Regions from separate parts of the Brevibacillus sp. DP1.3A genome, predicted to be linked through region 2. Evidence: predicted binding sites of a transcription regulator. Region 2 holds the regulator's gene; each other region holds the start of a gene.
The links. Region 2 encodes LexA, which represses DNA repair genes until DNA is damaged. Its sites were predicted from a motif close to CGAACATATGTTCG; they were not measured.

Region 1 (6,679 bases), 3.3 Mb from region 2:
AGACGCCAGAAATAAATAAAACCGGGTACGAGAATCGCAAAGCCGACCAAATAACAAATGAACAGAGCGTGGAACGTATCGGGATGTGTAAAGCTGGACTCAATCGTCACTTGGGGATAGACGATGTAGGGGAGGCGCGCTGCACCGTACGCATAGCTGGCGAGCAGGTATTGCGTCGTGGCGACAATGACCGCAATCCGAGGAAGATGGATGCCGAAGTATCGACGGTCTTGGGGCAGTAGGAGAGCGATATAACTAATGAAAAAGCAGACCGCCGATGCAATAAGCCAAGGCAAATAGTCGAGCATGCGGTCATATAGCCATTTTGCCTCCAGTTGCATCGTGAGCACGGTAACCAATGCCGCAAGCAACGTAATCGGACCCAGAAACACCGCATCCCGGCGGTAGACGGTGAAGGCTTGCTTTTCACCTGCGACGAAGGAGTAGTCTGCGAGAAGCAGCGACGAGAGGAAGAGTGTGCTGCTGACGGCAAGACCAATGAAAGAATAGACGTGCGGGCTGGTCAAAAACAGTCCCCAATCGAGATACTCCACACCATTTATCGTTCGAGACAACCCACCCTGTGTCACAGGAAGCACGCTGATTAACAGAGCTGGCACCAATATCCCGGTAACGCCGGAGACGATGCTGAGCATCTTGTCATACTTGTAAATCAGATGCGAAAACACCATGAACGTACTGCGAATCAGCATCAATAACACCACGAGACATCCGGGAACTAGCAGCAGGCTTCCCAATGTGTAGGTCGCGCCAGGGAAAAAGGTAACGAGCGCGACAACAATTAACACGATAAAGACATTCACGACCTCCCAGGAGGGCGAGAGATAGCGATTGGCGATTTGAGTGGCTTTGGTTTTTTCCCGATTCAAATAGATCATCGACCAAAAACCTGCACCGAAGTCGAAGGAGGCAGCGACGGAATAAATGACGACGAAAATCCAGAGCAGCGTAATGGCAATAATCGTGTCGGTCATACCGTTCCTCCGTCCACTTTTGGCTGTTCTGGCGGATCGAGCTCCAAGGGGTGGCGGCCAAAATAGCTACGGAATACGAGCAGGGTGACGATCGCGAAAAATACGTACACCGAAAGGAAAATCCAAAACAGGGTAGAGATGCCTGCTGCTTGGGTAGCGGCATCTACTGTTTTCATCACACGATAAACTACCCATGGCTGGCGTCCTGTGCAGGCAAAGATCCAGCCGAATTCAATGCCTAACAAGGCGAGCGGTCCACTTGCGACAAATACCCAAAGAACCCAGCGCGGAAACTGAGAGCGTTTCAGGAGCTTCTTCCAAGCGAAGCCGATGAAACCAACGAAGATCAATAAGCTGCCGATGATGACCATCCCGTTAAACAGCGTATGGACGTAGAGTGGAGGCCACAGCTCCTGTGGGAAATCATCCAGACCGACCACGACCTCGTCAAAGCGATTGGCTGCAAGGAAGCTGAGCGCCCATGGAATCTCGATGGCGTATTTGACTTCTTTCGTCTCGGGATCGGTAAAGCCGCCAATCGCGAGTGGGGCGTATGCTTGTGTTTCAAACAGTCCTTCCGCAGCTGCCAGCTTTTCCGGCTGGTATTTATGCAAAAGCTGTGCGGATTCATGACCGTTCAAGGCGGTTAAAAGGGAAAAGGTGCCGCCCACAATCAAGCCGGCCAAGAGTGCTTTTTGATGATACAAATAAACCTGACTGCCTTTTTCGGCGCGCAGCATTTTCCACGCTGCCACTCCAGCGACAATGAATGCCCCCGTCATATAAGCAGAGACAGTTACATGACCTGCCGTCACGATAAAGCTGGGATTGAAAAAAGCTTTCCACGGGTCCACGTCGACGATCTGCCCATCGACCATACGGAAGCCAGTTGGCGTGCCTTCGAAAGCGTGGACATTCGTAATCAGAATCGCGGAGGCCGTCGCACCAAGCAAAACCATGAACAAGCTCAACAAACGCATGTTGCGGGATAGGCGGTGAGCTGCGTAGACGTAAATGGACATAAATAAGGCTTCCACGAAGAAAGCGAATATTTCGATCTGAAAGGGCAGCGAGATCACCCTGCCGACAATCTCCATGAACCCAGGCCATAACAGGGAGAGCTGGACCCCAGCAATCGTTCCAGAGGGGATCGCGACACCTAGTAAGATCGCCTGGGCTTTTGTCCAGCGTTTGGCCATAATCTCGTAATCGCGGTCACGCGTCCGCCAAAAGAGGAGCTCCACCAGCAAGATCATGAGCGGGAGACCAACGCCCAAGGTCGCAAAAATAATGTGAAAGGCCATAGTCGTCCCGAATATGGCTCTGGTCATCACGATATCTTCCACGTTCAACTTCCTTTCTGATCGGAACCAAAAATTGTTAACGATTTCCTCGTTAATGTCCCATGAGGAGGCGGAGTTTATACGAAAAAGACCGTCACAAAAATGTGACGGTCGGGCTTGATGATAGAATAAGGGCCTTTGGAAGAATTGATTATTTACGATAGAGTGGATAATCAACTTCAGTTGGTACTTGAATCAACACCAGGCGGAGCGGAGCATCCGTGGATGCTTGGTAGATGGCTGTGTTGCTTTCCTCGGAGGAGAGAACGACAAAGTCACCTTTGGTTGCCGGGGTGTGGTTCTCGCTGACAGTTGCTTTCTCTGCAACACTTCCGTTCCCTTCTACTATGACGACTGCGTGAGCATAACCAGCCAGGAGTTCTTTTGCATACGATTTTCCAGCGGGAATCGTGATGTCGCTCATCAAGGAATCTGTGACCAACTGAATGGGCGCAGAAGATCCGATGATGTGTTTCACTTGCACACCATCAACATCCTCAGACGGAAACTCCTCATGATCATACTGATGGTAAGTCGGCGGTTGCTTCGTCGTTTGTGCGAGATGCGGTTCAAACCAGATTTGAAACATTTCCGTATCCTTGCCAAGCTCTTCTGCATGGTAAGCACCTGAACCGGTTTGCATGATCTGCGCGCCGCCTGTCGACACCTCTTGAAGATTTCCGAGCGTGTCCCGATGTCCGACTGTCCCTGTGAGGACGTACGACAAAATTTCAAAGCCGGAGTGGGGGTGCAGCGGAATTTCAAATGTCTTCAGTGATTTTGCCCATGCCCAGTAAAAAAGTGGTCCTACCCGTTTGACAACGGAGCCTTCATGAGGGAAGCCAATTGGTTTATTCTCTACGATTTCACCGTCGCCAAAATGTCCTTTTGCTTGCTCGTTCTGTGTGTAGACGCGGATTTCCATCTGATGTACCTCCCTTAGTACAATTGCTGGCTTACGGGTGGTGAGGGGTCACCATTACAACAAAACGTATGCGCCCGGACCGATCAACGCCACACCAATAACAACTGCGATTAACGTCAGGTTGTATTCGAATCCGTTTTGTGTGACCCAATATCCATTTTGACCGTGTACCTTCAGAATGGCAACCAGCATTGTGAATGCAAGCAGAATAGAACTTGCCCAGATACCTACGCCTGCCGCAAACATCAGACCGCCTGCGAGTTCAGCCAATCCAGCGACAAAGGCCATCGCTACGCCAGGTTTCACTCCGATGGACTCCAGCCAGCCACCTGTTCCTTTCAAACCATAACCGCCAAACCAGCCAAACAACTTCTGCGCACCATGACCTGCAAACGTCAAACCGATGACCAAACGAATCAATAACAATCCAGTATCCAACACTTTTCATCTCTCCTTAATTATTATTAATTAGTATATCTTTATTTTGAGATATTTGTCCAAAAAGGCTGGCGGGCCTTAGAAGGATTCCGCCAGTTTTGCTGCTTTTTCTACACCAGCTGCAACGATCTCAGCTGCTTTGTCTTGGAATTGGTTGTGACCTTCTACGATCACTTCCGTTACATTGCTGATGCCCCAGAAGCCGAGCACAGTGCGCATGTATTTGTTAGCCATTTCGATGTCAGCCATAGGGCCTTCGGAATAAACGCCACCACGTGCGCTCAACAGAGCAACTTTTTTGTCGCCCATCAGACCAACTGGACCTTCAGCAGTGTACTTAAATGTTTTGCCTGCTTGGGAGAGGTAGTCTACATACGTGTGCAGAACTGCTGGAACAGCGAAGTTCCACATAGGGAATGCGATAACCACTTTGTCAGCATCTGCAAATTGGTTCAGGTATTTGTTTACCAGGTCAGCACCTTTTTGCTCTTCAGCAGTCAGTTCGATGCCGTTTCCTGCTTTCCACATAGCAGTGAGCAAGTCATTGCCATAGTAAGGGAGGTTTGCTGCAAACAGATCCAATTCAGCGATTTCGTCGTTTGGATGTGTCTCTCTGTATGTTTTTGTGAAAGCTTCGTACAACTTTACACTTGTTGCCTGCTCAACTGGGCGATCATTTGCTTTAATAAAAAGTACTTTACTCATGGAAATTTCATTCCCCTTCCGTTTAGTAAGTGACTAACTTTTAATGTGTAAATCTTGATTTTAAGATTATTACGTTTAAGATCTTTTGTCAACACTTTTTTAAAACGATTGTGGTGGAGAGAGGGGACTGCTCATCTAATAAGAAGCCTGAGCAGTGCGTCCCAACTTTTTTAGCAGTTCAATTGCTTGACGCTGTTCTTCTGGTGTGAGACCTTCCATCGCTTTCTCAATGGAGAGTTGATGAGGAGGGAAGATTTCGGATAAGAATTGATGCCCTTTATCTGTGAGTTCCGCATAAATGACGCGGCGGTCTGCCGAACAGGGCTTGCGAATGAGCAGTTGCTTCTTTTCGAGTTTGTCCACAACGTATGTGATGTTTCCGCTGGAGATCAAGATTTTTTCGCCAATTTGCTGCAATGGTTGAGGACCTTTATGAAATAATACCTCTAGTACCCCGAATTCGGTTGGATTAAGTCCATGTTGGCGAATGTGACGATTGGAGTGAGCGGTAACCCAGTTGTATGACCTCGATAAAACTACAAAAAGATCGAGGGGATCATTTCGCAGTGGTTTGTCAGACATATGGACCCTCCTATACATCGAAATTTCGATATCTTTAATTTAAGATAATCCTACATGATCATAATCAGATTTGTCAAATTGAGATAAAAAATAAAATAAAAAACACGCCTGTACAAACAATTGTCCTTATGATAAACTTTTGTTTGTAAACGAGCTGTGAAAGCGAAACAGAAGAAAGGAGGATGACCGTGGAAAAAGACATGCAGATCCTTCATCATATCCGGCAAAATCCTTTTATCACGCAACAGGAGCTGGCTGATCTGATTGGCATCTCACGTTCAGCGGTAGCTGGCTACATCGCACAGTTGACCAAACGCGGGGAAATCAAAGGTCGGGCTTATGTACTTCGTGATGAAGGAATGATTGCTTGTATCGGTGGAGCCAACCTGGACCGCAAAGCACGCGGAAAGCAACAGGTGCGTCTACAATCATCCAATCCCGTAACGATTATGGAATCGTGTGGAGGGGTGGCACGGAATATCGCGGAGAACCTCGGTCGTCTTGGCTGCAATACGTCACTCATTACCAGCATTGGTGAGGACAAAGAAGGCGAATGGCTCTTGCAGGAGACGAAAAAGCACGGGGTGCACATCAGCCAAGTGTGGCGACTGCCTACACAGCGGACGGGAACGTATACCGCGCTTCTCGATATTGATGGCGAGATGGTTGTTTCCTTGGCGAACATGGATATTTACGATGCTCTCACACCGGAGATGTTCGCGGAAAAATGGTCGCACATTGCAGCAGCCCACGTGGTTTTCATCGATACAAACATTCCGGCGGACTGCTTGGCCTACATCATCGAACGATGCCGGGAGGAAAACATCCTGCTCTTCGTTGACCCGGTCTCTTCCATTAAAGCAAAGAAGCTCCCACAGCAATTGGACGGAGTAGAAGCGATTTTGCCGAATCGCGAAGAAGCCGAGCTGATGGCTGGCATGAAGATCACGACGATCGAAGAATGCGCCGAGGCTTGCCGCAAGATCAGGGAACGAGGCGTCAAGCACGTCATCGTGACCTTGGGCGAAGAAGGCATTTACTATCAATCCGAGGACGTTGAGGAGCATATGTCTCCATATCCAACGGAAGTGGTAGATGTAACAGGTGCGGGAGATGCGTTCGCGTCGGGACTCTTGTATGGCATTGTAAACGGAGAGTCTTTCCAGAGAGCGTGCCGCCTTGGATTGGCAGCATCGGCTCTGACATTGCAAACAGAGCAGTCCGTATCTCCTCTATTAAAAGCAGAACAATTGGAACTGGCCGTAGAACAATTCGAAAAGGAGCGATAAGAGATGAAACAATATTTGACCTTTACTGAGGAAGTACGCCACGCACTGGAGAACAACCTGCCGGTAGTTGCTCTGGAGACGACGATTATTTCGCACGGTATGCCATATCCGCAAAACATTGAAATGGCAAAAGAAGTAGAGCAAATCATTCGCGACAACGGTGCTGTACCAGCTACGATCGGGATCATGGACGGCAAAATCAAAATCGGTTTGACTGACAGCGAGCTGGAAGAGTTTGCGACGAACAAAAATGTAGCAAAAGTAAGCCGTCGCGACTTCGCGTACATTTTGGCTAGCGGTAAAATCGGTGCGACTACAGTAGCAGCTACCATGATCGCAGCTGAGATGGCTGGCATCCACATGTTTGCAACTGGCGGTATCGGCGGGGTACACCGTGAAGGC
Region 2 (6,679 bases):
TTAAACAAGGCTGATCTGATCGTGACACTATGCAGCCATGCCGATTCCGTTTGTCCAACCACTCCTACTCATGTAAACCGTGTCCATTGGGGATTTGACGATCCTGCGGGAAAAGAATGGCCTGAGTTTCAACGAGTTCGTGACGAGATCGGTGCCCGTATAAAGAAATTTGCGGAAACAGGGGAGTAAATTTTTCCGCAAGCGAGCTGTATCCATCTAATGTCCGAGGAAAAGTCCCCTTTTTGACGAAAGGGGACTTTCTCTACACACCGACTCTTATTTTCTGTACTTTTGATCATATACATCTTCCTCTGCATCCAACCAGAAGTGATATGATTCACCTACAACAATCGCTTCTTTCATAGTGTCCTCAGAGTTATTAGCTGTAGGGTTATTATATGAATTTTCCATGATAATCACTTCCTTGCAACAAGATATGCATCTCAAACGTATACTAGCGACATAATTTAGGTGTTACACCATAGAAAATGTCGAATAAAGCAATACTCAGTACGATTTTGTTGACATTTAATAAAAATGAGCGAATGCCTGTCATCTTAAAGAAAGATGATGAGGACTTATGGCTTGATCGGGAGAAGTATGATCGGTTGCAGCTCCAGTCGCTGTTTACCCCCTACGATTCCGGCGAGATGATGGTATATCCGGTATCCGCCAAAGTGGGCAGTCCGAAAAATGATGGTCCTTCCTGTATTCAAGAAGTAGAGATCGGCTCTTTGTTTGAAGATTAATCCTTTCGCAGGAGCTGAACTTTTTGTCGTAATTCCTGTTCGGTTAACGACTCCAAATGCAACAATGCCTCGTATGGATCATCACCCGGAATATGAAAGTACCTGGCAAATGCAGGCTCTGTTTTGATGCCGCTTTGCTTCAGAGCTCTAATATGTTGGCATGCATCCAAGCCTCCTATGTCTAGCAAACGTGCTTCGATGTCCATATGACGATAGGCATTTTGCTTTTCGACAGCTACCGGTTGAGCAAACAATTCAAACCAAAAGTCAGCTGTGAAAAACGAGATAACGGACGTGGGAGTACTTTTTACATCTAGGTGTGTCACTTCAAATCCGGGCAAGCAGCCAAATGCTGTACGCACAGCCTGCTCAAACTGTTCCAGATCATGACTCTCGCAAATAATGTCCAGATCGCTTTGCTTGACGTCAATGTCTAAAGGGATGGTTCCGGCAAGCACTGGACGGTAATCGGATAGTACTTCCATGATGTGCGTCTGTTTAATCGCTTCCCACGCCGCTTTTTGGCGCATCGTTCCTCTGCCCAAATAAGAGAGATCATGCCAATTTCTCAAGAGACTACCTCCATGTCTACTTTCTTTTAAAATAGTTTAGACAAAAGTGAATAAGTACGCAACGAAATCGGTAATCACTCGTATACCTAGATGAAGGGAGTGTAGTAGATGGAAATATTTTTGTGGGTAGTGGTCGTGTTATTGTTCTTGCTAAGCATCGCAGGAATTTTTTTACCTGTTTTACCTGATACGATATTACTGTGGGCGGGCTTTTTGCTCTATCACTTTTTCATTGCAGATCCGGGAGCGGGATTGCCCGCATCCTTTTGGTGGGGAATGGTCGTTCTAAGCATTCTGCTTTATGGTGCTGACTTGCTGACGAACATGTACTTCGTGAAAAGGTACGGAGGGTCCAAGTGGTCGTCCGTTGCTGCTGCGGTCGGAATTATCCTCGGGATCTTCGTTTTCCCACCGTTTGGTATGCTGATCTTGCCGTTCGTATTCGTCGTTCTGGTAGAGTTAATGGTGCAGAAGCAGTCGATGGAGCGAGCAGTGAAAGCGGGCGTAGGCTCACTGATCGGATTTTTGGGTAGTGCGGTCGTAAAAGTCATATTGCAAGTTACGATGATCATCTGGTTTTTTGTCGCCAGATAACATATAGAAAACGAAAAGGACAGCCGAGGCTGTCCTTTTTTACGTGGAAACTAGTGAATGAGTCGATATACACCGATGACTTTACCGAGAATGGTGACATTCTCCAGAATGATCGGTTCCATTGTGGCATTTTCCGGTTGGAGACGGAAGTGGTTCTTTTCTTTGAAAAATCTTTTGACGGTCGCTTCGTCTTCTTCTGTCATGGCTACGACAATGTCACCATTGTTCGCTACGTGCTGTTGGCGAACAATTACGTAATCTCCGTCGAGAATCCCTGCATCAATCATACTGTTCCCGGAGACGCGCAGCATATAGACCTTGTCAGAAGTCACGATATTGTCTGGAAGCGGGAAGTACTCTTCCACATCCTCAATGGCAGTGATCGGTTGTCCAGCGGTTACTTTTCCGATTACTGGCACACGGACGACAGAGTCTTCGAAATTGTCTTGAAAACGATCTTCATCTGATAGCAATTCGATGGCACGAGGTTTGGTAGGATCTCGACGAATGAGGCCTTTTTTCTCTAAGCGTGCCAAATGCCCATGTACTGTTGAGCTGGAAGCTAGTCCAACAGCCTCACCAATTTCACGTACAGATGGCGGATATCCTTTATCACGAACTTCCTTTCGTATGAACTCGATGATGGCTTGTTGTCTACTCGATAATTTTGACATAGAAAGACACCCCTGATTTCTCGAACATATTTTCCTATATTATACCATGGGAGCTTGCGTTCGACAAACATAAGTTCGATTCTTTGTTGACATGAACATATGTTCTCATTTATCATGAGGTTACAAATGATCAGAACGTATGTTTGCGAGGAGGCCATTATTATGAATTCATCGACAGCACGAAATCGTTTCGAGAAAAAAGAAGAACGTCGAGTTCGTTTTGGTATCACGAGAGGACAAGCTCTCTTGTTTCTTATAACATTTACTCTCTTTTTTTACTTATTGACCGAACTAGTGTTTGCTTCTTCGCCCATGGAGGAGCCACAAGGAATAGAAGTAACCGTACAATCTGGAGATAGCCTATGGTCGTTAGCTGTTCAATACAATACAGATCAGCATATGGATGTTCGTGACTATATAATAGAGATTAAGGATGCGAACGGTTTAGAGAGTAACAGGATTTACCCAGGTCAGACTCTCATGCTTCCTGATACTCCGTAAGTGTTCGGCTGTCTTGCGGGATCATTCGAATGTGGTATAATGAATCGGCACTACTACAGAGTGGGAGGAACCAGCAGTGGTATCTGACGCAGAAATTAAACGCATTAACGAATTGGTCAAAAAATCTCGCGAAGAAGGTTTGACCGAAGAGGAAAAGCTCGAACAAAAAGCATTGCGCCAAAAGTACATTGACGCCGTTAAGCTTTCATTGAGAGCAAATTTGGATTCCATCCGTTATGTGGAAGACCTTGAAGAAAATAAGCCAAAACAGTAAGATAACAATTACTGATACGACAGACATCCTCGCTTGACGCTAGGGTGTCTTTTTCTGTGACATACATAACGCTTTGATATTCAGGGAGGGAAAGCGGTGGCGTGGATAGCTGTGGCGGTTGGAGGAGCAGTTGGCTCACTTTTGCGCTACCTATTGTCTTTGCTCGCGAATCAGCCGGGATGGCCGTGGGGAACTTGGATCGCCAATGTTTGTGGATCTTTGATCATCGGCATCTTGTTCGTGCTGGGGAAAGAACGTGGCATTTTATCTCCGACACTCTATCTTTTATTTGCAACGGGGGTCATGGGAGGATTTACGACGTTCTCTAGTTTCTCCTTGGAAGTGGTTTCTTTTTGGGGAGAAGGTCACCTGTTGCGTGGCACTTTGTACGCTCTTCTCAGTTTGGGAGTCGGACTACTTTCTTGTGGGGTTGGAATATGGTTGGCTAGGCAATGGTCTTAATACGTTCAATGACACGATACATGTGAGGGGGAATGAATGTGAGTACACAGCATCGTGATTATGAATTGGAACAAAAAAAGCTGGATGAAACAATTTCAGCGATCGACGAAGAAATGGAGCAGCTTCGCAATGAAATTCGCGAGGCAACAGATGACTATGTGAAACAGGTCGTTAACTATAAAAAGGCTAAGGATTTGCGCTACCTCGAAGATCAAGGTCGAGAGAAGCCGTATTTCGGCAGAGTGGATTTTTTGAAAGATGAGATCTACGAGCTGGATCAGGTATACATAGGAAAACGAGGAATTGTACGCAGCGATACGTTTGATTGTGTCGTCGTGGATTGGCGCGCGCCTATCGCCAGTCTTTATTATTCCGGTGAGAGCAAAGACGCGTTTTACCGGATGGGACGCGAAATTGTGCGTGGTGAAGTTCGATTAAAGCGTAATTTTGCGATCGAAGACGAAAAGATCGTCGGCATCTATGATGGAGCGGTAAAAGAAACGATTAACCGCGAAATGGGGCATCCCGACGAATTTTTGCAAGAGGGCTTCATCGATGAATTTTTGGCAGCCAATCTGAATCAGGCGAACGATAGCAGGCTAAAAGACATCGTCGCTACGATTCAATCCGAGCAAAATGATATTATCCGGGCGGAAAAAGAACGGCCCATTGTTGTGCAAGGAGTAGCGGGGAGCGGAAAAACGACCATCGCGCTGCACCGACTATCCTATTTGATTTATAACTATCAGGATTCCATGATGTCCAAAAAGTTCATGGTGTTTGCACCTAACCGGATGTTTCTTACCTATATATCCGAGGTTTTACCTGAACTCGGCGTAGATGACGTTCAACAGTCTACCTTTGTAGACTGGGCAGCGCGTCTTGTGAAGCCACTGCTGCCAAAAGGGTGGAAAATCGTGAGTCCTGATAAACCTCTTCAATTGTTCTTCGAAGAGGGGCAAGATGAGCGCCAGCAAGAAATGACGCGAAACAGGCTTCGTTTCAAAGGATCGCTCGCTTGTCGGGAGGCGCTGGAGCAATACATTCGGCATATCGTCGAAACAAGAATTCCTTTTAAGAAGCTCAGCTTTTTATACAACAAAACGAAGCAAGTCTTTACAATTCCAGGTGATTTTATTCGCCAATGCTTCCTGGAGCAATTCGGGAATATGCCGTATCATCGCAGGGTAGAAGCGCTTCGCAAGCATTTGAAACAAGAAATGAACAAGCAATTATTTGCCCATTTGCGAGAGCGAAAAGTCGATTTGGACAAAGAAGGCTTGTACAAATTCGAGAAAATGCTGGAGCAAATACTGGATACATATCTGACTTCGTTTCCAAGACTGGAAATCTTCGCAGCTTATCGCGAGCTGATTGCTGACGGGGAATTGCTGCGCAAGCTCGTACCTGCTGATATTTCAGACGAAGTTGTGCGTGATGTGACGCAGTCAAGTGCTGCGCTGTTTGCAGAGGAGAGATTGGAGCCGGAAGATATCGCGCCATTGCTATACTTGCAGCATATTGTTGAAGGAATGAATAAGGCAGAGCATTTTGATCATACGGTCGTGGATGAAGCACAAGACTTGAGTGCGTTAGAAATAGCCGTCATTGCATTGGCAACCAAGAGAAACTCGCTCACGATCGTGGGAGATATTGCGCAAGGCATTCATAGCTACCGGGGGATTCATGCGTGGGAAGAGTTGACGAAGGGGATTTTTGCCCAGCTGTTTCCTTCCTATTATACGTTGTCGCAAAGCTATCGTTCTACAATTGAGATCATGCGTTGTGCCAATGAAGTGTTGCGGCAAATTGAATTGCCCGAGACGGTATTGGCAAAACCGGTTTTGCGACATGGGGAAAAACCAATCATGGTCAAGGCTCGTTCGCGAGCACAACTGTGGGAGGACATTTCTCAGCGTGTGACTGCCTACCAATCGGAAGGCTTCAAAACGATTGCGATCGTAGCGAAAACCATTCAAGCGAGTAAAAAAGCACATAAAGGCCTACAAGACAAGATAGCTGATCTGACTCTGTTAGGCAGCAAGGATAACCAATTTCCGGGTGGCGTAACCGTCATGCCTGCTTTTTTAACGAAAGGCTTGCAGTTCGATGTAGTCATTTTACTGGATGTGGACGCCTATCAAAATAATGAATGGGACGCAAAACTGTTGTATGTCGGGATGACTCGTCCGGTCCATCGCCTAGTTATGACGCAGGTTGAAGACGCTTCTTCACTATTGCTGAAAGATTTACCGACAGAGCTGTACATCATGGCTACTGACGAATAAGAATCTACGTATCAAAGAAAACCCTCTGCCAGTATAAAAGCAGAGGGTTTATCTGTATCATGCTTAGTGGTCGCCGGTGTTACCTTTAGAAGGGTTGGTAATAACAAAGCCTTCTTGCGGCAAGAAGAGGTAATCAATGACGATGCCATCCAGCAATGGCTCATCCTTTTTCACGATCACATCGATCTCTTTGTCGGTCGAGATTACAACATCTTCTTCCGTTGGCTTGTCCAGAGCGAGTCCGTAGTGTGCATGATCACCATGAGAGTGAGTAATATAAACGCGCAGTTTCAATTCTTTGTCTTCTTCTTGCTCGATGATTGGAGCCAATTGTTTGGCAGCGTTACGAGTGATTTTTAGTTTCACAGGTCAAATCCCCTAACTGTATGTAAGTTACCCCTCCATCTTAGCAAGAGGGAAATCAGGATGCAATGTTGAAAGTGTTACGATATGTCTAGAGAATGACAACAGGGTGGAAGGAGAGTCATCTATGAAAATCGATTTGCGCAGCGATACCGTTACGAAACCAACCGAGGAAATGCTTCGAGCAATGGCGGAAGCGGAG
Region 3 (6,679 bases), 1.6 Mb from region 2:
GGTAAAAGACAGTCCTGGTGGATTGACACTACTTATCCATAAATGGTATTTTTTATGAAAAAGGAGGTTGGTTCCATGAAAGGAAGAAAAATACTAAAGCTTTCGACATGTATTGTTCTACTCATGACATTGGTTGCTGGGAACTATGGCGTCGAAGCTAAGGAAGTAGAGATTACTACTTCAAAGATAAAACAAGGCCCTTATAAAATCGGTGTAATTGGTGATGAAGAAAAAAGTGCAGTAGGTAAGACAATTGAAGAAGCTATCAGTGAACAGAGAGGTTTTGCTACAGAAGAGGAATCAATACAGATATTAGAAGAGGATATTCAAGAAATTCCAGATGATATCGACGCACTTTGGATATCTGAAGCTAATATAAAGAACAAAGAGGTGAAAAAACTCTATAAACAGGCAAAAAAAGAAAATAAACCTTTTTATATTTTTGGTGAAAAACTTGATGCGGAAGATATCACAAATACTTTTGAACCGAATTTAGATATTACCCCTGAATATCTTAAAGAATCAACATATTCCCTTGATATGTTTGGTTACAAATTTGAAAATAACCAAGTTAAATTGTCAGCAGTTATCTCGATTAACAGAGGAAATCAAGACTATAAGTTGGAAGACCTCGAGAATATGACGAAGAGATATAATATTGAAATAAATAAGAGCACTAAAGCACGAAAATCTCAATTTAGTTTTCTTAGTCCCAATATAGCCGCAGCTGCGGGAATAGATGTGAATCTTCCAGATTCATTTTCAAATATATATACTTGGGAAACTGAGATTAATAACTTTATTGATATTAATTCTACCCAACAGAGACTAGCAAAATCATATCATGTTTGGGAAGTTTATAAAGATGAAACCCCTGACAACCCTGATACAAAAAGCTATGTCTACTTTCGTGCTGACCAACCACTTAGTGAGATTGAAATTTTTAAGTCAAGAGAATTCGTGGACCGACTTGATGCTGATAAATCAAGTAATATCATAACAAAGGGTTGGCTTCCCGATAATTCCAGTATTTCTGGTAATGTTACTTATGATCTTACTTGGCCTCCTGGTGCGTCTGTATCCTGGGATACAAGTGGAGACATAGAAATTTATGATTCAACCGGAAGTCTTTCCGGTGATTGGCATAAATTCAAAGTAGAGGATAATGAATATCTTGATGATGTTCTGACGGAATCTGATGTTTGGGTTTCTTCACAATCGTACACTATTAGTCAGGATGCTAAGGGACACAAAATAGGTCATGATTTCGAGGCAACAATCGATGGTCATTCTGGCCGAGCTGAGCCCAATGAGGTTGATAACTGGGATACTTCTGGTAACCTGTACTTTTATTGGGTTGTTAGAAGGTAAAAATCTTATAGAATGTATTTTAATTTCCAAGGCACTCGGTATGATCTGAGTGCCATTTTTTATGTAAAAAAGCCCGACAAAACCCCGACAAAATACGGGACAAAACCCGGATAAAATCAGGGATAAAAGGCAGGACGATTTGGAATTTCATGGACGGTAATCTTAAGTCAAGAGCAAGCAACAACTGCTCTTGGGAGATACCGTCTATCCCTTATCAATGGCGTACCTGAGCGAATCTATGGGTGATGACGAATGTGACCTTACGAGAGGGGGACATTCTGAGCCTGAACGCACCAGTTGCGACGAGCGTAGCAGGGAACCATGCAATAATTTTTCATTGTATGTTTTACAGCGGTTTTCAAGTTTTGGGAACCCCTCTCGGAGCTTCGAAAAATCGCGAGCATCTTTATTCTAAAGGAAAAAGATTGCTGGATACGTATTAATGAATTGGGGAAAGTTGAGTTTTTTTACAATGAGATTCCGGAAAACCAACAGGATTCAATTGCAAATATCGAAAATGTGTTTAGAGGCTTTGTTGAGGACTTCAGGATATTACATAAAAATAAAAAAACACCTTCTCAAAGAAAAATAGGGAAGGTGCTTTTTTATTGCATTTTTTCTTTGTGTTCGCATATAATACGAACATAAGTTCTCGTTCGGGAGGTAGGAGAATTGCTATCTGATATCGAGCGGAAGGTCCTACGGGTGATCGGAAATTACTCGGCTATGAAACCGAATCCTCCGAGAATTGACGTGATATGCGTAAAGACCGGACGAAGCCGCGAAGACGTGATGACGGTGCTTGAAGCGTTGGCGCGCGATGAGTACATCGAGTGGCATAGGTCGGAACCTGACAGAATGGAAGTATTCGAAACGTGGGAAAGGAACGGTGTGATGAAATGGCCTCTAAGATAGAGAACCCCTTTTCAATGCGTTTTGTGCTACCAGAGCAACGAGCGATGTATCTACAGATGAAGGAAGATGACAAGCTTGTAGCTATGCCTATTGTTGAGCAAGACGAACTGGAAGCATTAAACTACATTATTTGTGATTCAGCCCGAGCGGATTATGCTATTACAGTAACGTGGTGGAAGCAAATAAAAGGCAACCTGGGAATCACATGCACGATGTGGGGTGTTGTTAAGTGGATCGATCAGAACGGCAGGAGAATTAAGATTGTGACCGATGAAGATAGCCAATGGATTTCTATGGATGTGATAACTGACGTAAAAGCCTAATTCGATAATGTAGAATATGTGGAGATTAACCTTCTATTCGTCGTCAGAATCAGATTCAATTTCTCCATTTAGGACCGCTGATATGAGAGCATCCACAAAGCCATTCTCTAACATGTCATTAAGTTTGACATTCTCAGATGAGGTACCCTTATGTTCAAAGGATTCAGGAGTATGCGTTACAGTCCATCGACCGTATTTGTTCTCGGCTGTTATTGTAATATCATCACGTTCTTGCACTCCATCATTTTTTCTAGGCCCACTAGTAGTTTTATTCCAAACTATACTACCTTTTAGGGTTACTTCATCATCTGAGAATGTGCATTTAGTCTTAAAGAAATGTATGTGTACTTTATAACGAAGAGTTCCTAATTCAGTCTTATCACTCGTGTCATAAGTTAGAAATTCTCCATCCCAAGAATATAGACCGAATGTTGTTGCACCTTTTTCTATCTTTTTGAAAAGTGATTTGAATTCATCAGATTGTTCGTCAGTATCTACACGTTGTAAGACATGCTCTTGAAGATAAGAAGATGTATTTGCAGCCAATTGAGTGATTTCATGTTGAGACAGGGAAGGATCATTTGCTTTTGTCCCCATTATATCCGCTTCATGCTCAAGTGTAGGATCATCATTTATCATTTTACCGTTTGGTTCTTGAGTGGTTGGAGATACTCTCCCTTGCATCTGCTGTACAACGTGCCATCCTTCGTGTGGGAGATACTTTTCTTGACCAGGGGCAATGTGAATTTCATTCTGTTCTGCAAAAGCATGTGCCTGTAATTGAGCCGGTTTATCTGAATTATAGTGCACTTTAACAGGTGATAAATCCAACCCTGACAAACGTTCTAAACCTGTTTTTAAATGATCGGGCAAGCCAGTGTTATTCCCGTTTACCATTCGATTAACTGCACGGTTACCGATAGTACTCTGAAGCTGGAGTATGTGAGAGATTCTGTTACGATTAGAAACGCTTGATGTCTGTTCTACTTTTTGTTTGTTATGCGACATCGGTTGTTGGGCTTGAGAATTGGATTTGGAATCATGTGTAAACATAATTTTCACCCATTTCACATTAGATTTATCCATTTACATTCTGCATGTGGAAATGATTTCCTCTTGGGTGAAGAATAGTAGTGAGTAATTACCAGCGCGTTGCTCATTTCGCACTAATACAATTATATCGGTGATGCTGTACAGGGTACCTCCGGCAAAACGCGGAATTACCTTGATTGACAACTATTGCTTTAAAAAAGGAAAACGCCTCGAATAATCGGGGCGTTTTTTGTATGTATAGATTATTTTACTGAATCCTTTAGTTCTTTACCTGGTTTAAACGCAGGCATCTTACTCGCAGCGATTTCAATTTCTTCTCCAGTTTGAGGATTACGACCCTTTCGAGCAGCTCGCTCCCGCACTTCAAAATTTCCGAATCCAATAAGGGATACTTTGTCCCCTTCTTTTAGCGCATCTGCAATAGCATCTAATATAGCATCTACCGCTTTTGTAGCATCTTTCTTAGTTAATTCTGTGGTTTCAGCGACTCTTGTAACCAGTTCAGTCTTATTCATGAAAACACCCTTTCCTCAAGATATCCTCATTTTACTAGAAAAATAGAGGAAATGTAAGTGCTTGGGGAACATTTGTTTGTGATTACCGTGATTAGTAGCCTGAAAAATGATATGTCCGAATGCATTCAAGAAATAACTGACCCGTCCTGTTTTGAGGAGACGTGTTTTTTTGAGTTAATTTTAATTGCATTCTAAAAGGTGAATCCCTTCTTCGGAGCAATCCGGGGAGGGCCTTTTTGTTGACATCAAGTAAAGCAAATCCCCAGAAGAAATTGGTGAACTAGTCGTGAAACAAAAGCGAGAATAATTCGTCAAAGTAAGCAAGGGGAAAAATCCCACATATTTACAGTTAGAAATTGTTATAGTATTTTATCTTTTGTAACAAAATAGAAATGGAGGAAGTAAAATGAAAAAAGGTACCTCATTGATGCTAGGATTTTTATCAATTGCCACTTTACTGTCCGTACCAAACAACGCTTCTGCTTATAACACTACAGGGTACTATTGGGATAATAGTGTAGTTAGGTTTAACTACGCTGATGATATGAGTAGTGATTATGAAGACGAGTTGAAGGACGCTTTAGCTTCATGGAATAATGCTGTAGAAAAATATATAGCCTTTGGGCGAGATACAAAAAAGAGCAAAGTGTTCATTTTTAAAGAGGATGACTATGGAAAAACAGGCTGGACTGCCGAAACATCAGTTACTCCGTACGATGGATCAGATATTATTCGAAATGCCTCTATGAGTCTCAACACTTATTACATGGACGATATGAGTGCAAGTGAAAAAGAAGGTGTTTTTGCTCACGAACTCGGTCATGTTCTTGGTCTAGACCATGTTAAAGATCCTAAACAAGTCATGTCTACTACTAAAGATGGGCGGAAAGTAAAAGAGCCTGGAAAAGATGATATTGCTGGTATTAAATCGATATACAAAAAATAGATGTAAAGTGAATTAATCTCATATCGGAAGGATGAAAAAAGTAATGAAGAACAAAAAGCAAATCATATTATCAACACTTGCATTAGGTGTTCTTGTCGGTGGGGGCTATCTATTTTTAGATTCTAATAAAATCGATACGAGTCGTGCTTACGACCAAACATCTCATAATCCAGCAAAAAGCGATAAGAAGACTATAAAAAAAGTAGATGTATCGGGAGATGTAGTAGAGGGTTTCGACAGTATCAAAAAGCTTAATGAAAGCGCTGAAGTGATTGCCGAGGTTGAAATCAATGAATCGGAGAGCTTTCAGTATAAAAACGTCGTATTTACCCTTAGTGATGCAAAAGTCAAGCAAGTGTATAAGGGTGATGTAGATCCGGAAAATGTGATCAAAATACTAGAGACCGGCGGATATAAAGATGAAACAGAGTATACTTTTGAAGGTAATGAAGTATTCGAAACAGGTGAAAAAGCGTATGTATACTTAGAAAAATATGAAGGTCCCGTTGCCGAAGACGCGTACGTAATTAAAGGGGTTTATCAAGGGAAATTCCTCGAAGAAGAAGGTAAGTTGCAGCCTCCTAACGGAGTGGCCAAAGGATTGCAGGTAGAAAGCGAAAGTCAATTAGGACTTGATTAAAATTAATGACATTAGACACTTGCCCCCGCAAACACGCGAGGGCAAGTGTTTTAATCCTGCAAGTCCCACTTAATTTTTCCCGATATGAGGAGGACACGGTGTCCTGCACAATCATCACAACAAAGCCAAACGATGTAGTTGCTGCTGATATTCATGATCGTATGCCCGTGATACTGCGACATGAAGACGAGGGAATATGGTTAGACCGTGAGAAGTTTGATTCTGACTTGCTTCAATCATTGCTTGTACCATATGATCACGAACAGATGAAAGCTTACCCTGTTCCAGCAATGGTTGGCAGTCCCAAAAACGATACGCCAGAATGTATTCAAGAAATAGCAAACCCGTCCCTATTTTGAGGAGACGGGTTTTCTTGGTGAATAACCGAATAATGGTTACACAAGTATATGTACGGTGATCCTTGGAAAGAGCAGAGGTTTGCTTGGGATTGATTGAAAAAATGGAGAGGCACCTTCCTTATGTTTAGGGAGGTGCCTCGTCGTGTTATTTGGTATATTCCATGACTTCAAAGGATTGAATCTTGCTGAAAGCTACATAGTCTTTTCGAGAGGCAAAGGGCCCCTTGTTAAAGTCCTTATCGAACATATATGTTTCTTTACCACGTCCGTCTGCACGGCCATTATACCAGTTGATAAAGTCTTGTACTTCTGATGCAGTTAATTCAAACTCCTTCTCAAGACCACTGATCATCTTGATAACCAACAGTGCTCTGTCCCCGGTAATGGGATCAACAGGATCGGTATTGCCTAATGGGGTTAGAGCTACTTCATTCGAGTTTCTAATCTCATTATCTTCATTAACTGCTGTTACGATATAGTAGTATGTAATTCCTTTTTCAACGTCTTCATCAGTGTAAGTTGTATTTGTCACTGTGGCGATGGTTTCGTATGGCCCG

Region 1: a site for LexA is predicted at 5,121-5,134, ahead of HP399_RS29160 (carbohydrate kinase). Genes of this name have one in related genera too.
Region 3: a site for LexA is predicted at 2,011-2,024, ahead of HP399_RS21170 (YolD-like family protein). Genes of this name have one in related genera too.

What each region holds. Positions count from the first base shown of each region.
Region 1 is NZ_CP085876.1:6,300,928-6,307,606, reverse strand. Features, by position in the region: gene HP399_RS29190 (cytochrome d ubiquinol oxidase subunit II) at 1-995, opposite strand, end outside; gene HP399_RS29185 (cytochrome ubiquinol oxidase subunit I) at 992-2,326, opposite strand; gene HP399_RS29180 (pirin family protein) at 2,490-3,263, opposite strand; gene HP399_RS29175 (DoxX family protein) at 3,318-3,704, opposite strand; gene HP399_RS29170 (FMN-dependent NADH-azoreductase) at 3,780-4,406, opposite strand; gene HP399_RS29165 (MarR family winged helix-turn-helix transcriptional regulator) at 4,542-4,988, opposite strand; gene HP399_RS29160 (carbohydrate kinase) at 5,177-6,277, shown strand; gene HP399_RS29155 (pseudouridine-5'-phosphate glycosidase) at 6,281-6,679, shown strand, end outside.
Region 2 is NZ_CP085876.1:2,982,895-2,989,573, forward strand. Features, by position in the region: gene arsC (arsenate reductase (thioredoxin)) at 1-189, shown strand, start outside; gene HP399_RS31005 (hypothetical protein) at 277-411, opposite strand; gene HP399_RS14050 (SOS response-associated peptidase family protein) at 489-749, shown strand; gene HP399_RS14055 (DUF4269 domain-containing protein) at 746-1,321, opposite strand; gene HP399_RS14060 (DUF456 domain-containing protein) at 1,430-1,915, shown strand; gene lexA (transcriptional repressor LexA) at 1,966-2,589, opposite strand; gene HP399_RS14070 (cell division suppressor protein YneA) at 2,752-3,090, shown strand; gene HP399_RS14075 (DUF896 domain-containing protein) at 3,167-3,364, shown strand; gene crcB (fluoride efflux transporter CrcB) at 3,461-3,826, shown strand; gene HP399_RS14085 (HelD family protein) at 3,865-6,114, shown strand; gene HP399_RS14090 (HesB/IscA family protein) at 6,178-6,480, opposite strand; gene ltaE (low-specificity L-threonine aldolase) at 6,605-6,679, shown strand, end outside.
Region 3 is NZ_CP085876.1:4,629,814-4,636,492, reverse strand. Features, by position in the region: gene HP399_RS21175 (hypothetical protein) at 76-1,371, shown strand; gene HP399_RS21170 (YolD-like family protein) at 2,247-2,609, shown strand; gene HP399_RS21165 (eCIS core domain-containing protein) at 2,643-3,695, opposite strand; gene HP399_RS21160 (HU family DNA-binding protein) at 3,905-4,177, opposite strand; gene HP399_RS21155 (matrixin family metalloprotease) at 4,584-5,123, shown strand; gene HP399_RS21150 (hypothetical protein) at 5,167-5,763, shown strand; gene HP399_RS21145 (SOS response-associated peptidase family protein) at 5,862-6,122, shown strand; gene HP399_RS21140 (fibronectin type III domain-containing protein) at 6,268-6,679, opposite strand, start outside.